Linked DNA regions of Puniceibacterium sp. IMCC21224. The protein of the gene in region 2 interacts with the protein of the main gene of each other region in a pairwise test. Links are inferred from orthologs where the notes say so. Each region holds a gene or a part of one and is shown on either strand. Other genes may lie near its edges.

What was found. The genes of interacting proteins can lie anywhere in the genome.
Region 1: the proteins of ileS (region 2) and IMCC21224_RS21650 interact in binary tests that used the Escherichia coli proteins (3 or more experiments, as listed by UniProt). The link is inferred for Puniceibacterium sp. IMCC21224 from one-to-one orthologs.

Annotation. Positions count from the first base shown.
Region 1 is NZ_LDPY01000003.1:17,213-24,504, forward strand. Bases 2,737-5,673 are described here. They hold IMCC21224_RS21650 (ABC transporter substrate-binding protein), read left to right. Parts: upstream 2,737-3,710; coding sequence 3,711-4,637; downstream 4,638-5,673. Other genes in these bases: IMCC21224_RS21645 (hypothetical protein), read left to right, coding at 2,737-3,684; IMCC21224_RS21655 (serine hydrolase), read left to right, coding at 4,718-5,673. In the rest of the region: IMCC21224_RS29020 (MFS transporter), read right to left, coding at 607-1,038; IMCC21224_RS21640 (sugar ABC transporter ATP-binding protein), read left to right, coding at 1,187-2,704; more of IMCC21224_RS21645, read left to right, coding at 2,701-2,736; more of IMCC21224_RS21655, read left to right, coding at 5,674-5,848; IMCC21224_RS21660 (sugar phosphate isomerase/epimerase family protein), read right to left, coding at 5,891-6,757; IMCC21224_RS21665 (ABC transporter substrate-binding protein), read left to right, coding at 6,919-7,292. UniProt on the Escherichia coli protein: Part of the ABC transporter complex RbsABC involved in ribose import. Binds ribose. Also serves as the primary chemoreceptor for chemotaxis.
Region 2 is NZ_LDPY01000001.1:1,732,096-1,740,051, reverse strand. What follows is about bases 1,596-5,196. They hold ileS (isoleucine--tRNA ligase), read left to right. Parts: upstream 1,596-1,912; coding sequence 1,913-4,996; downstream 4,997-5,196. Other genes in these bases: IMCC21224_RS07960 (histidine phosphatase family protein), read left to right, coding at 5,073-5,196. Also shown: IMCC21224_RS07975 (YcjF family protein), read left to right, coding at 1-711; IMCC21224_RS07970 (VIT1/CCC1 transporter family protein), read left to right, coding at 827-1,546; more of IMCC21224_RS07960, read left to right, coding at 5,197-5,570; IMCC21224_RS07955 (methylated-DNA--[protein]-cysteine S-methyltransferase), read left to right, coding at 5,662-6,132; IMCC21224_RS07950 (prephenate dehydratase), read right to left, coding at 6,136-6,969; IMCC21224_RS07945 (cytochrome c family protein), read left to right, coding at 7,100-7,615; IMCC21224_RS07940 (extracellular solute-binding protein), read left to right, coding at 7,795-7,956. UniProt on the Escherichia coli protein: Catalyzes the attachment of isoleucine to tRNA(Ile). As IleRS can inadvertently accommodate and process structurally similar amino acids such as valine, to avoid such errors it has two additional distinct tRNA(Ile)-dependent editing activities.

The DNA.
Region 1 (7,292 bases), on a different replicon or contig from region 2:
TGTCGATGACCGGCGGGTCCTCAGCGGTATTATCTTCATCAATCGCAACGGCTTGCGCTGGCGTGACGCGCCGCGGGAGTATGGGCCGCACAAGACACTCTACAACCGATGGAAAAGGTGGAGTGATATGGGCGTGTTCGCCAGGATTATGACAGGCCTGGCGGCAGAGGCACCCGACAACAAAACGATCTCCATCGACGCGACCTACCTCAAAGCACACCGCACGGCCTCAAGCCTGAGGTCAAAAAAGGGGGGCGTGGACGTCTGATCGGTCGCACGAAGGGCGGCATGAACACCAAGCTGCATGCCGTCACCGATGCGCGTGGGCGGCCCATACGGTTCTTCATGACGGCTGGTCAGGTCAGCGACTACACTGGAGCGAGAGCATTACTGAGCAGTCTTCCGACCGCAGACTGGCTCCTGGGGGACCGGGGATATGACGCGGATTGGTTCCGTGAAGGCCTTATAGACAAGAAGATAACGCCCTGCATCCCCGGTCGAAAGTCACGCGACAAGCCCGTCAAATACCCCTTTCGTGACATTGCTTTGCAATGCACTGTCGGGCAATGGACAAGCGCCGCTACAGAAAGCGCAACCGGATTGAAATCATGTTCGGACGTCTAAAGGACTGGCGGCGCGTAGCAACGCGCTATGACCGAAGCCCCAAGGTCTTCCTTTCTGCCGTCGCTCTCGCCGCAACCGTGATCTTTTGGTTATGAGTCCAGAGCCTAGAAGCGGTGACACGAACTGTCCCAGGAATAGACTTGCTGTAATCACACCTGCTGTTCGACCACGAGTTTGTGGCGATGCAAGTGCCATGGCACTTGCGAAGATATTCGGGATGGCGATCCCCATCCCGAGACCTGTCAGCCCCGTCCCACACATCACCGTCAGTAATGTGGTGCCTGCGCCTGTCACGGTAATGCCGAGAGCCATCGCCGCCAGACCGACCACAAAGATGACCTTGGCACCCATTCTACCCCGCAACCTGCCGAAAGTCAGCGACGCCATAGCGGAAACGAATGTCATTAGCCCCATAGATCCTTGTGTGGATCCTTCACGCCCAGAACTTACCACAATGCCGCTTCAAACTAAACTATTCTAATAATGTATTAGAATCACTTGAATGTGATTTAAAGTATCATAATATATTATTCTAGAGAATCGACAACGGGGAGGAACTGCAATGCGTGAACCGCTACTTCAAATCACGGGTCTTTCCAAAGCCTATGGTCCGGTCAAGGCCCTGACCCACGTAGATTTTTCGCTAGAGCGAGGCACGGTTCATGCGTTGGTAGGAGAGAACGGTGCGGGCAAATCCACCTTGATAAAGGTGATCGTTGGGGCAGAAGAGCCTGACAGATCCGGCGTGCTGCGTGTCTATGGACAGCCCATCAAGACGCATTCGCCACGACTTGCTCGGCATCTTGGGATCGCAGCCATACATCAGGAACTCAGTCTCGCTGACAATTTGACGGTGGCCGAGAACATGCTTCTTGGCCAAGAGGTTGCGAAAATTGGCTGGGTCCTGCGCCAGGCGACGCAGGCGCGCTGCGCCAAGGTGCTCTCTCGTTTGACGCAGGACTTCACCTGCACCGCGCGGTTAGGCGATCTCTCTTTGGCGCAGAGGTATTTGGTGGAAATTGCTCGCGCTCTGATAGCCGACGCACGGGTCTTGATCCTGGACGAACCGACGACCGCGCTTTCGCACCGCGAGGCCGATGCATTGATGGAAATCGTGAAACAACTCCGGGACGACGGCGTGGGCATCGTCTATGTCACGCACAGGATGGAGGAGATCTATCGTCTAGCAGATTATGTCACCGTCCTGCGCGACGGGCGTAGCATCGCCCGTCTGGATCGGGCGGAGGTGACGGAGCGCAGGGTGCTGGAGCTGATGGTTGGGCGCGATCCGTCGGACTTTTTCAAGCGGCAGCGGCGGGCGGAGAACGGCCCGATTGTGCTTGAGGCCAAGGGACTGGCCGGACCGGAGCTGCTTCGTGACGGCACTGTAACCGTCCGGGCTGGTGAGGTGGTCGGGCTGGCGGGGCTGGTCGGATCGGGGCGAACTGAACTGGCAGAATGCCTCGTCGGTTATCGACGGGCCACCGCGGGCGAGGTCCGTCTTTTCGGCACGCCAATCCAGCCAGCGGGCGTCGCGCGTTCGGCGAAAGCCGGTCTCGTTTATCTCACCGAGGACCGGCGAAAACTGGGTTTGTTTCCGGATATGTCCGTCGCCGACAACATCAACGTCCTGACCACACGCGCCGACGCCCGCCTGGGCTGGCTGCGCCGTCGGGGGCGCGAGAGTGTGCGGGCGCAGAGGACCATACAGGCGCTGGCAATCCGCGCGTCGGGTCCTGACCAGAGCGTACGGCGACTATCGGGCGGCAATCAGCAGAAGACGATGCTGGCGCGCCTTTTGGAGAGCGCACCCAAAGTCGTACTGCTGGACGAACCGACGCGAGGGGTCGACGTCGGCGCGAAGGCGCAGATCTACGGCATTATAGAAGACTTCGTGAAGGGCGGCGGGGCAGTGCTGATGATCTCGTCCGACCTGCCGGAACTACTGGGTGTGGCCGACAGGATCTTGGTCTGTTACGAGGGTCGCATTGTGGGCGGTATGGCGAACACGACCGACGCACCTGCAACCGAGGCACAAGTCATCGCACTGGCGACCGGAATGACGGAGGCGGCAGCATGAGCGACGCGCCCCAGTCCGCCAATGCATCGCTGTCGCCCCTGCGACTTGACGCGCGGAGGATGCTACGGGCACTCGGAATGCTGCCGGTGCTGGTCCTTTTGTGCATCGGGTTCACCTTGCTGAACGACCGGTTCATTACGATTCAGAACCTGCAAGTGATCACCCAGCAGGCCTCGATCAACCTGGTACTGGCATGTGGCATGACAGTGGTGATCCTAACTGGCGGCATCGACCTCTCGGTCGGGTCGATCCTAGCCGCTTCGGCGGTGGCGGGCGTGGCGGTCAGTCTCTCGCCCGCCTTCGGCGCACTGGCCCCGCTTGCGGCGCTCGGGGTCGGGCTGGGCTGCGGTCTGCTGAACGGCCTACTAATCGGCGGGTTTGGCTTGTCGCCCTTCATAGTGACGCTTGGCGGGCTGACCGCTATACGCGGTCTGGCGCGCATGATGGGCGAGGACCGCACCGTCATCAACCCCGAGCTGGCGTATGACGTCATCGGGAACGCGCATCTTCTCGGAGTGCACTCGCTGGTTTGGACCGGCATGGCCGTCGCGCTGCTGACCTGGGTGATCCTGCGGCGGACCGTTCTGGGCGTACGGATTTACTCCGTCGGTGGCAACATGGAAGCGGCGCGCATGGCTGGCATCCGGGTGTGGGTCATCCTGCTAGTGGTCTATGCCTATTCAGGTCTGCTGGCGGGGCTGACCGGGGTTATGGCCTCGGCCAGGCTCTACTCTGCCAACGGGCTGCAAATGGGACAGGCCTATGAACTTGACGCGATCGCGGCGGTGATTTTGGGCGGCACCAGTTTCACCGGAGGACAGGGGGGCATCGTCGGCACCATCGTCGGCGTGCTGATCATCGCGGTTCTGTCGAACGGGCTGGTTTTGGCCGGAGTGCCGGACATTTGGCAATACATCATAAAGGGCTCGATCATTATCTTCGCCGTCGCGTTGGACCGCCTGAGGACAGGGCGCGGCTGAGCATTCATCACCACGGGAGGACTACCATGAAACACCATGCATTTGCCGTCGCGGCCGGGATTTTTGGAGCGGCGACAGGAGGCGGCTGGGCTGAAAGCCTGGACAATATCGGCATTATCTCGGGGCCACTCGGCAATTCGTTCTACGTGTCGCTGGCTGCCGGGGCAGAGGCCGCCGCGAAAGAGATCAATCCAGACGCCAAGGTCACCGTGACTTCTTACGAGAACGACTTGGGCAAGCAGTTCAACCTGATCGACAGCCTCACCGCCTCAGGGGCGCAGCTGATCGCACTTGTGGCGGCGGATCCGGATGCGATCACCCCGGCCATCAAGAAGGCAGTCGATGCAGGCGTCACCGTCGTAGGTATGGATGCTGCTGCCAATGCAGCGCAGGCCAATGTCGTGACAGACAATGTGCAGGGCGGGTATATCGTCTGTTCCTACATAGCCGAACAGATGGGCGGAGAAGGCAAGGTTGCGCTGATCAACGGCCCCCAGGTGCAGGGGGTGATCGACCGGATTGCCGGCTGCAACCAGGCATTGGCGGAAAATTCTGGTATTAAGATCGTCGCGGATGAGGAAGGCGATGCCAGCCGTGATTCCGGCTTCTCGGTAATGCAGCGCATCCTGACGCGGGAAGGCAAGGTCGACGGGGTTTTCGCGATCAACGATCCGATGGCCATCGGGGCCAATCTGGCGGCAAAGCAGGCGGGCTATTCCGGTATTACCATCGGTGGTTTCGACGGCGGGGCGGAACTGGTGAACGAGTTGAAGTCGGAAAGTATGGTCGCAGCCTCGGCCGCGCAAGACCCCTTCTCGCTTGGCTTTCAGGCGGTGAAACTGGGCGCGGCGATCCGCGACGGCAGCGAGGCCGCCGGCCAGCTGGTCAAGGCGCCGACGGGTCTGGTGACCCGCGACACCGTCGACAGCTATCCCGGCTGGCGAGAGAAATAGGCGCATCGGGCGTCGGAACGACGGGATCCCGGGGGGGCAGGCCGCTCCGGGTCTCGCAGAATTTCTAGTAGGAGAGAAGCATGACGAAAAACCTTACGGCTTATCTGCAGGGCGCCGCGGAGACGGGGCAGATCCATGGCGGAGAACTGCTGGTCCTGAAGGGCGGCGAAGCGATCTATCATCAAGCCTTCGGGCGTCGGGACGAGATTCGGAAGATGGAGACTGGGCAAGTCTATCGGCTGGCCTCGATCACCAAACCGCTAACCAGTGCGGCGGCGCTTTCAGCTTTTGCAGGGGGGCAACTAGAACCAGGAATGCCGGTGACCGACTTGCTGCCGGAGTTTCGTCCGGTGCTGCCGGACGGTCGCGTTCCGGTTATCACACTCGGTCACCTGCTGACGCATACCGCTGGGCTGAGCTATGCCTTCCTTGAGCCGCGCGACAGCGCACATTGGCAGACCCAGGTCTCGACCGGGCTGGACCAGCCGGGGCTGTCGCTGGAGGAAAACCTCGCACGCCTGGCCGCCGCGCCGCTGCTGTTCGAGCCGGGGACCGCCTGGCACTACTCGCTCGCGACAGATGTAATCGGCGCGGTGCTTGAGCAGCTGCACGGCCAACCGCTGGAGACGGTGCTCCGCCGGGTCGTTCTGGATCCGCTCGGCATGTCGGAGACATCCTTCGCCGCGCCGATGGATCGCGACGGGATCGTCCCGCCCTACTGGGACGGCGACGGCATCGCGCGGCTGATGAATGCGGAGGAGCAGCTGGTTCCCTTCGTGGAAGGGGTGACCTATGCGCCGGGGCGGATCTTCGACGCAGCGTCATACCACTCCGGCGGGGCGGGGATCCGCGGCTCGGCGCGGGACATTGCAACGTTTCTGGAATGCATCCGAACCGGCGGCGCGCCAATCCTGCCAACGCGCGAGGCGAAGCTGATGCACACCAACATGATCGGCGACATCCCGGTGACGACCGATGGGCCGGGCTGGGGCTTTGGATACGGCGCTGCGGTTCTGCGCGATCCGGTCGCGGCCGATACACCGCACCGCACCGGCACCTTCCAGTGGGGCGGGGCCTGGGGACATCATTGGTTCGTCGATCCGGAGGAGGAACTGGTGTCGGTCCAACTGACAAACACCGCGCTGCGTGGCATGACCGGTGACTTCCCGAACGGCGTGATCCGCGAAGTTTATGCCGCCTTCGCCAGCTGACGATGGTCCGGGTACCGCAAGACGGCGGCGCCCGGCATGCATTCAGACCGCCAACACGTTCTCCGGAATATCGAACCCGGCGCTGGTCATCACGTTGCGCAGGGTCGATCCGCTTACGCGGCCGACATCGTCCACGTGCATCGCGTCCGCGGCATCAGAAAAGACTTCGGGTCCAATGTTTTCCAATCCCTTTTCACGCAGGATTGACAGGATCTCGACCACTGGCATCTCGCCCTCGCCACCGAACTTGCGGTAATGCGCAGTGTCGTCAAAGAGCGAGGTACCCTCCTGCTGCTTCAGCGCGTCAGCGACCTGGCAGGACTTCAGATGCCGCTCCGGGATCGACCTCAGCAGGTCGGGGTCGTACTTCCCTTTGGGAAAGTGCCAGGTGTCGATTAGGATGCCGGAATTGTTCGCGCCTACAGCCTCCACTATGGCCCAAGCGTCTTCGAGGTTCGGCAGGCCCCAGAAGGGCATGAATTCGAGATCCACCCAGATGCCTTCTGCCTTCGCGCGGTCGCAGAGCCGCCCGAAGCCGTCGACCAGCGTGTCGAAGGGCACCGCGCCGAGGTCGTAACCCGCGACCGCAAGCATGTCTGTGATGCCCAGGCCCGCGCACATCCGAAAACATTCGTCGGCGTCGATGTCGAACTTGCCAGCGAGAGCCGGATTCACCTCGTCCGGCACTCGGATAGGAGCCCAGTCGGTGATCGTATCGAGATGGCTGATCGTCAACCCCGCATCCCCGGCCATGGCCACCATGTCGGCGTCGCTGAGGCCGTCGGCCCGTGCGTTGCGCCAAGTGATCGGGTCGACCGCCAGATGCGTGAACCCGCCAATACGTGCTGCGCGCACGTGTGTGCCAAATCCGTGTGTCCGCACTGCCGCGGGCCAGAAAACATATCTCATTCGTTCCTCCGATGTGTTTGAGGACATGGTATAGTAATCTATTAGATGATCAACAATATATTTTTATGTTGACGAATCGATATTGGGCAGACAGGTTGATACAGGGAGCGGCCGGTTTGACTCGGTCGAGGAGTTTGGAGGTTCAATTGAAAAATCTGTTGATGAGCACGTTCTTGGCGGGAACGGCGTTACTTGCCCCGGTAGTAGCAACCGCACAGGACAACATTCCGCTGATCGTGAAACACACAGGCAACTACTATTTCGCCATCGTTTCGGCCGGCGCCCGCAAAGCAGCGGAAGAGCTGGGTATCAATACTCCCGTTCAGGGTCCCACATCGTTCTCGGACATTCAGGGCCAGATTGGTATCCTCGAAAATGCGGTCTCGTCGGGTGCGACCGCCATCGTGATTGCGCCGCTGGAGTATTCCGCATTGGGTGGGCCGATCGACGAGGCCGCTGAAAGCGTGCCAGTCATCGCGGTCGATTCAGCGGCAGATTCCGAGGCGATCACCGCAATGGTCACCACCGACAACGT
Region 2 (7,956 bases):
GGCTTAGTGGTGCTGATCATTGTCGTCAAGGAGCTGTCGGTCTTTTCCCGACTCAAGCGCATTGATGGCCTGCACCGCGCCGCCACTCAGGCGCTGGCAGACGAAGATCTGAATGCCGCCCGTGGCGTGGTGGCGCAACTCAACGGTCTCTACGCCGGGCGCGATGACACAAAATGGGGCCGCGAAAAGCTGGCTGAGCGACAGGGTGACATGTTCGATGCCTCGGCTCTGCTGGGTCTTGCGGAAACCGAGCTTTTGGGTCCGCTCGACCTTGCCGCCCGGCGCGAAGTCGAGGGGGCTGCGCGGCAGGTCGCGACTGTGACCGCCCTTGTGCCGCTGGCGTTTGCCGACATTGGCGCGGCGCTGACATCAAATATCCGTATGATCCGTCGCATTGCCGAAATCTACGGCGGCCGTTCAGGGACGTTGGGCAGCTGGCGGTTGACCCGCGCCGTAATGTCACATCTCGTGGCAACAGGCGCTGTCGCAGTGGGCGACGACATGCTGGAACCTATTTTGGGTGGCGGATTGCTAGCCAAGCTGTCGCGCCGCTTTGGCGAAGGGCTGGTGAACGGCGCACTCACCGCACGGGTCGGTGTCGCCGCGATGGAGGTCTGCCGCCCCCTGCCCTTTGCGCGCACCCAACGCCCGTCTGTTCGTGCAATCATCCGCACCGCGCTCAGCGGTCTCTTTACCTCGGACAAGTCCTGAATACCGGCGATATCAGGCCGACCTTCGCCGCCCGGTTCACAGCTGGCCCGAATACCCGCTTTACCCCCGCGCGATCCGTTGTCATAAGGCCCCTCCGCACTGCCCGGAGATTATAATGCCGACCGATATCGCAGAACATGGCCACAGCCAGCACGAAATCGAAGACCGGATTGGAACGCCCCCTGGACGCGGCTATCTGCGCGATATTGTCTATGGTGCCATTGATGGATCAGTGACGACATTTGCCATCGTCGCGGGCGTCGCCGGTGCCGGGCTATCGCCAGTAATTATCGTCGCTCTTGGCATTGCCAATGTTCTGGCCGACGGGTTTTCGATGGCCGCTGGAAATTACTCCGGCACCAAGACCGAATTAGACAATATCAAACGCCTGCGCCGGATCGAAGAGCGCCATATCGCCGACGATCCCGACGGCGAAAAGCGCGAATTGCGGCATATCCTGCACCTCAAGGGATTGTCTGGCCCGGCACTGGATGAGGCGGTTGAACAGATCGCCTCGGACAAAGAGGCGTGGATTCAGATCATGCTCGAAGGCGAATACGGCCTTGCTCCGGTCGATCCGGAACCGATGCGGGCTGCACTCGCCACGTTTGTAGCGTTTCTTGTGGCTGGAATGGTGCCGCTGGTGCCCTTCCTTCTGGGCCTTGAACTGGCATTCCAGGTCTCGACGATACTAACGCTGGCGGTGTTTTTCGCCATTGGAACCTACAAGAGCATCTGGTCGCTGTCTTCTTGGTGGCGTTCTGGCCTCGAAACGCTGGCCATCGGCGGGATCGCCGCCAGCATTGCCTATTTCGTCGGCACTCTTTTTACCTGAGGTAGCACCTGTGGCGCAGGTCAGATTTTGCGTATTTTTAAAGAGAAGAAGCGCTCTGTGGAGCTCCGGCCGCAGAACCTGAGTGTTGATCGGGCTGTCCGGTTTCTTCTCTTTCCAAATACGCATCTTATTTGTGTTGCGGTTGCGCGGACGTTGCGAACCCGGGCTTTCTGGTCGATATCGCCTCTGCTCTGGACGGCCAGAGGTGCGGAGCCTATAACGCCCGTCATGATGGATCCCTTGAAGATCATTCTGCGAATTACTTGCCCGGCGCCGTAAACTTACGTTGCGCCGGGATCAGGCGTCCGGATCGCCGCGCCGCCCCTCACCCCAAACCCGCCCTGACGAATACCGAGGACGCCCGAAATGTGCGCCGAAACGCCCGAGACCCCCGACTACAAAGACACCCTGAACCTGCCCCGCACCGATTTTCCGATGCGTGCGGGGCTGCCCAAGCGCGAGCCGGAGTGGCTGGATCGCTGGGCACGAATCGGCGTCTATGGCCGCCTGCGCGAAAAGGCTGCCACTGGGACATCTGACGCGCGCGCGCCGTTTACCCTGCATGACGGCCCCCCATACGCCAATGGCCATCTGCATATCGGCCACGCGCTGAACAAGATCCTCAAGGATATGGTGGTGCGCTCGCAGCAGATGATGGGGCGTGATGCGCGCTATGTCCCCGGCTGGGATTGCCACGGCCTGCCGATCGAATGGAAGATCGAGGAGCAGTACCGCAACAAGGGGCTGAACAAGGACGACGTGCCGGTCGTCGATTTTCGTCAGGAATGCCGCAAGTTCGCTGAGGGTTGGATCGACATCCAGCGCGACGAATTCAAACGTCTGGGCATCACCGGGACCTGGGACAAACCGTACCTGACGATGGATTTCCGCGCCGAGCGCATCATCGCCGAGGAATTCCAGAAATTCCTGATGAGCGGCACGTTGTATCAGGGGTCCAAACCCGTGATGTGGTCGCCGGTGGAAAAGACCGCGTTGGCCGAGGCCGAAATCGAATACCACGATCACAAGAGCCACACGATCTGGGTGCCGTTTCGGGTAATGAATGCCTTGGCGCTGTCGGACGAACTATATGAAAAGCTGACACCTGAACAAGTCGGCGAACTAGAAAGTCGCCGAGAATCATTAGTTGGCACAAATATCGTTATTTGGACAACAACCCCCTGGACCATCCCGTCCAACAGGGCTGTGGCCTACAACCCCGCCATCTCTTATGGCCTTTACGAGGTCACAAGCACTCCCGATGAATGCTGGGCCAAAAAGGGCCAACGCTATTTGCTGGCCGATAAGCTAGCAGAGGAAGTCTTTTCCAAAGCGCGTCTTGAACCCGGTCAGTGGAACCGCATCGACGACTTGACCGAGACCGACCTTGAAGGTTTGGTTCTAGCTCACCCTCTCCGTGGAATCGCCGACTCTGGCATTGATAGTCGCGCTTTCCTTGACTTGAACCCTTATGTCCATTCAGGCCTTCCCGATGCGATAGATTTACCAGACAAAGTTGGCTTCTGGGACTACGATGTGCCGATGATCGACGGCGATCATGTAACCGACGATGCGGGCACGGGTTTTGTGCACACCGCGCCCTCGCATGGCGCCGACGACTTCGATTGCTTCGTCAAACGCGGCTGGATGGACCGGATGACCCACAACGTCGGCGAGGAATCTGAATTCCTGCCGCATGTGCCGATCTTCGCGGGCCTCAAGGTGTTCGATCACAAGGGCAAAGAGGGCAAGGCCAACACCGCTGTGATCGATAAACTGGTAGAGGTTGGCGGCCTGCTGGCGCGTGGGCGAGTGACACACAGCTATCCGCATTCCTGGCGCTCCAAGGCGCCTGTCATCTTCCGCAACACGCCGCAGTGGTTCGCTGCCATCGACCGCCCCGTCGGTGACGGGCTGGACACCTATGGCACCACGATCCGCGAACGGGCGCTGACCTCGATCGACAAGCTGGTGACATGGACGCCGCAGACCGGGCGCAACCGCCTGTATTCAATGATCGAGGCGCGGCCCGACTGGGTGCTGTCGCGCCAGCGCGCCTGGGGTGTGCCGCTGACCTGCTTTACCCGCAAGGGCGCGCTGCCGACGGACAGTGATTTCTTGCTGCGCGACGAGGGCGTGAATGCCCGCGTGCTCGGGGCGTTCGAGGCTGAGGGCGCAGATGCCTGGTACAAGGACGGCGCCAAGGAACGCTTCCTCGGCACTGACTACGACCCTGCCGAATGGGATCAGGTGTTCGACATCCTCGACGTGTGGTTCGATTCCGGGTCGACCCATGCCTTTGTCCTGCGCGATCGCGCCGATGGATCGGATGACGGACTGGCGGACCTGTATCTGGAGGGCACTGACCAGCATCGCGGCTGGTTCCATTCATCGATGCTGCAAAGCTGTGGCACACAGGGACGCGCGCCCTATCGCGGCGTGCTGACGCATGGCTTTACCCTCGACGAAAAGGGCAACAAGATGTCCAAGTCGCTGGGCAACACCGTGGCCCCTGAAAAGGTCGTGCAGCAATACGGCGCCGATATCCTGCGGCTTTGGGTGGCGCAGGCCGACTACACCGCCGATCTGCGTATCGGGCCGGAAATCCTCAAGGGAACGGCGGACGGTTATCGCCGCCTGCGCAACACCATGCGGTTCCTGCTGGGCGCGTTGTCGTCGTTCGAGGAAAGCGACCGGGTCGACGTGTCCGAGATGCCGGAACTGGAACGCTGGGTGCTGCATCGGCTGGCGGAACTCGATCACCGGGTACGCACAGGGTATGCCGCCTATGATTTCCAGGGGGTGTTTCAGGCGCTGTTCAACTTTGCCACGGTCGAATTGTCGGCGTTCTATTTCGATATCCGCAAGGACGTCCTGTATTGCGATGGCGACACGCCGCGCCGTCGGGCTGCGCGGACCGTGCTGGACATCCTGTTCCATCGCCTGACCACCTGGCTTGCCCCCGTGCTGGTCTTTACGATGGAGGAAGTCTGGCTCGAACGCTTCCCCGGCGACGACAGTTCGGTCCATTTGCAGGATATCCCAGCAACACCCGCCGACTGGTTGGACGAACCACTGGCTGCCAAATGGACCAAGGTGCGCCGTGCCCGCCGCGCCGTGACCGCCGCGCTGGAAGTGCAGCGGACCGACAAGGTGATTGGTGCCTCGCTCGAAGCAGCTCCGGTGGTGCATGTCGAAGATCCAGACACACTGGCCGCGCTGAAATCGGTGACGTTCGAGGATGTGATCATCACTTCGGCCGTTTCCCTGACCGGCGATCCCAGCCCGTCCGAGGCGTTCCGCCTGCCAGATGTGCCGGGATTCGGTGTGGTGTTCGAGGCCGCAGATGGCACAAAATGCCAGAGATGCTGGAAAATCCTGCCAGATGTTGGAACCCATAGCCACGCGGGCACCTGCGCACGGTGCGACGCGGCGCTAAGTCAGAGCTGACCCCCAACGGATTAGAACTTTGCTGCTCCCTTCGGATTTGGTATTGTTAAAATACAGCAAATTCGGAAGGGGTGGCATGATCGCAAGACGCCAGATCGTGGTCGGACTGGGCCTGTTGCTGTGCGCGGTCAGCGGCAGCGCGCACAGTCAGACCAACCTTGGTGCTGATACACGGCTGATCATGGTGCGCCACGGCGACCGAAGTGGATCGGACGAGATGCTGAACGCCACCGGGCGCGCCCGCGCAGACGCACTTGTGGTGGCGCTGGAGGGCGTTCCGCTGGATGCGATTTACAGCCCCGGCATCAAACGCAATCTTGACACAGCCGCGCCGCTGGCCGCAGCGCGTGGCATATCCGTCTCGCGTATCTCTGATGGCCAGGCCGCCCGGCTCCTGCCGCAGCGCATCGCTGGTCAATCAGCCATCTGGATCGGGAACAAAGGCAATCTCGCCGCGATCTGGAAGGCGCTTGGCGCGCCCGGCGCGGCCCCGCTGGAGTATGGCGATCTATGGATTGTCACCGTTTCATCTGTCGGAACACTGCGGGTCGAGCGGCGCCATTTCGGCCCGTGATCAGGCGACGCTTGTGCCCGCCCTCGGACTGGATCAACCTACGGACGACGCGCGGCACACACCCGCGACGTTCCCCATAGCCGGAGATGAGATGACCGTCGCAACACTGACCCTGCTCTCCCCGCTTGGACCGCTCACCGTCACCGAGACGGAGGGCGCAATCACCGCCCTGTGCTGGGGCGCACGCGCGACGCCAGACGCACAGGACGACACCCCGCTGTTACGCGACGCGGCGCAACAGATCGCTGCCTACTTTCGCAAGGATCTGACGCGATTCGATCTGCCCCTGCGCGTGGCAGCATCAGACACGCAAACCCGTGTCTGCAGCGCCATGTCAGCGATCCCATTGGGCGAGACGCTGACCTATGGCGATATCGCCCGTGCCCTGTCGCTGCCCGCGCAAGCCGTAGGACAAGCCTGCGGCGGCAATCCGGTACCGCTGATCATCCCCTGCCACCGGGTGCTGGGTGCCAGCGGACTCGGCGGGTTTTCGGGGGATGGCGGCGTCGAAACTAAAGTCTGGCTGCTGCGTCACGAAGGTGCCGCTGGATTGCTGATCTAACGGCTAGTCGCGGCGCGGGTCGCGGGGATAAGTGCCTAGGATTTCGAGCATATCGGTGAAGTAATCCAGTTCCTCAAGCGCGCGCTTCACCGCCGGATCGTCTGGATGGCCTTCGATATCTGCATAAAATTGCGTCGCAGTGAACGACCCGCCGACCATATACGATTCCAGCTTGGTCATGTTGACGCCATTGGTGGCAAAACCGCCCATCGCCTTGTAGAGCGCCGCCGGTATGTTGCGGACCTGAAAGATGAAGGTGGTGATCATGCCGTGATCACCGCGCCGCGTCATATCCGCTTCGCGCGACATGATCAGGAATCGGGTGGTATTGTTGCCCTGATCCTCGATATGGCGGGCCAGAACGTCGAGGCCGTAGATTTCACCCGCAAGCTCGGACGCCAGCGCCGCCGTCGCTGGATCGCCCAGCTCTGCCACTTCGCGCGCCGATCCTGCCGTGTCCGCGCCGGTCAGTCGGGCGATGCCGTGTTCGGTCAGAAACTGGCGGCACTGACCCAGTAGAACAGTATGGCTCTTGGCCTGAGAAATGTCGGAAATCTGCGTGCCGGGTAGGCCTAGCAGGTTTATGTGCACCCGCACAAACGCCTCATCGACAATGTTGAGACCCGATTGCGGTAACAGCGAATGCATGTCGGCCACCCGTCCGTAGGTCGAGTTTTCCACCGGCAACATGGCTAACGCGGCACCCCCTGACCGGCAGGCCTCGATCGCGTCTTCAAAGGTGCGGCAGGGCATCGCCTCCATCTCAGGACGCGCTTCGCGGCAGGCCTGGTGTGAATAGGCGCCTAATTCGCCCTGGAATGCGATCGTCTGGGTCATCGGGATTGCCTGTGTGCTGACCGCCTGTCATAACGGTTTGGTGGCGTTTGGTCGCGGCTTCTACACCTTGCCTTGCGTGAGGGGAAGCAATAGATACCGCCGCGACAGACAATAGACGGACACCCGGACAATGCTTGACACGATGACAATGACCAAGGTTCTCGGCGGCTTTTGCGGCGCGCTGTTGATCTTTTTGCTGGGCAAATGGGGCGCTGAGACGATCTATCACGTCGGCGGCGGCCATGGCGACCACACCCAGGCCTATGTGATCGACACCGGATCGGACGACGCCGCCTCTGGTGATGCCCCCGAGGTGGATTTTGACACGCTGCTTGCATCAGCTGACGTCGCCAAGGGTGAAAAGGTGTTCGGCAAGTGCCGCGCCTGCCACAAGCTGGAAGATGGCGCCAACGCCACCGGCCCCTACCTTTACGGGGTTGTCGGTCGCGCGGTCGATACTGCCGCCGGGTACACCTATTCCGGCGCGCTGGAAAAGGTTGTGGACACCTGGACGCCTGAGAACCTCAGCCACTTTCTGGAAAGCCCGCGCGGTTTCGCGCCCGGTACCGCAATGAGCTTTAACGGTCTGCCCAAAGCCGAGGATCGCGCCAACCTGATTGCTTATCTCGACTCGACGGACGACTGATCGATCCGCTGGAACGCCGCAAAATGACAAGGCCGCTGCCCGATGCAGCGGCCTTTTTCATGCCTGCCCCCTCGCCATGGCCGGATTGGCCAAAGATTACGGAAACGTAACTTGTATGTGGGCAGTTGCGGGTTTTAGCTTAGATATATGCATCACCAAGATGCCGAACCGGAGGAACCATGACGAAACGCCCCGCCCGCGAACGCACCCAAGCCGCTCCTGTCCCGGCGATTCGCCCGATGATCCTGGGCGCGCTCATGGCGCTTGGATTGGCTGTGATGGCCACACAGGCCATGGCGCAATCCGGGACCGCTGACAAAATCATCACGGCGCACGGCATA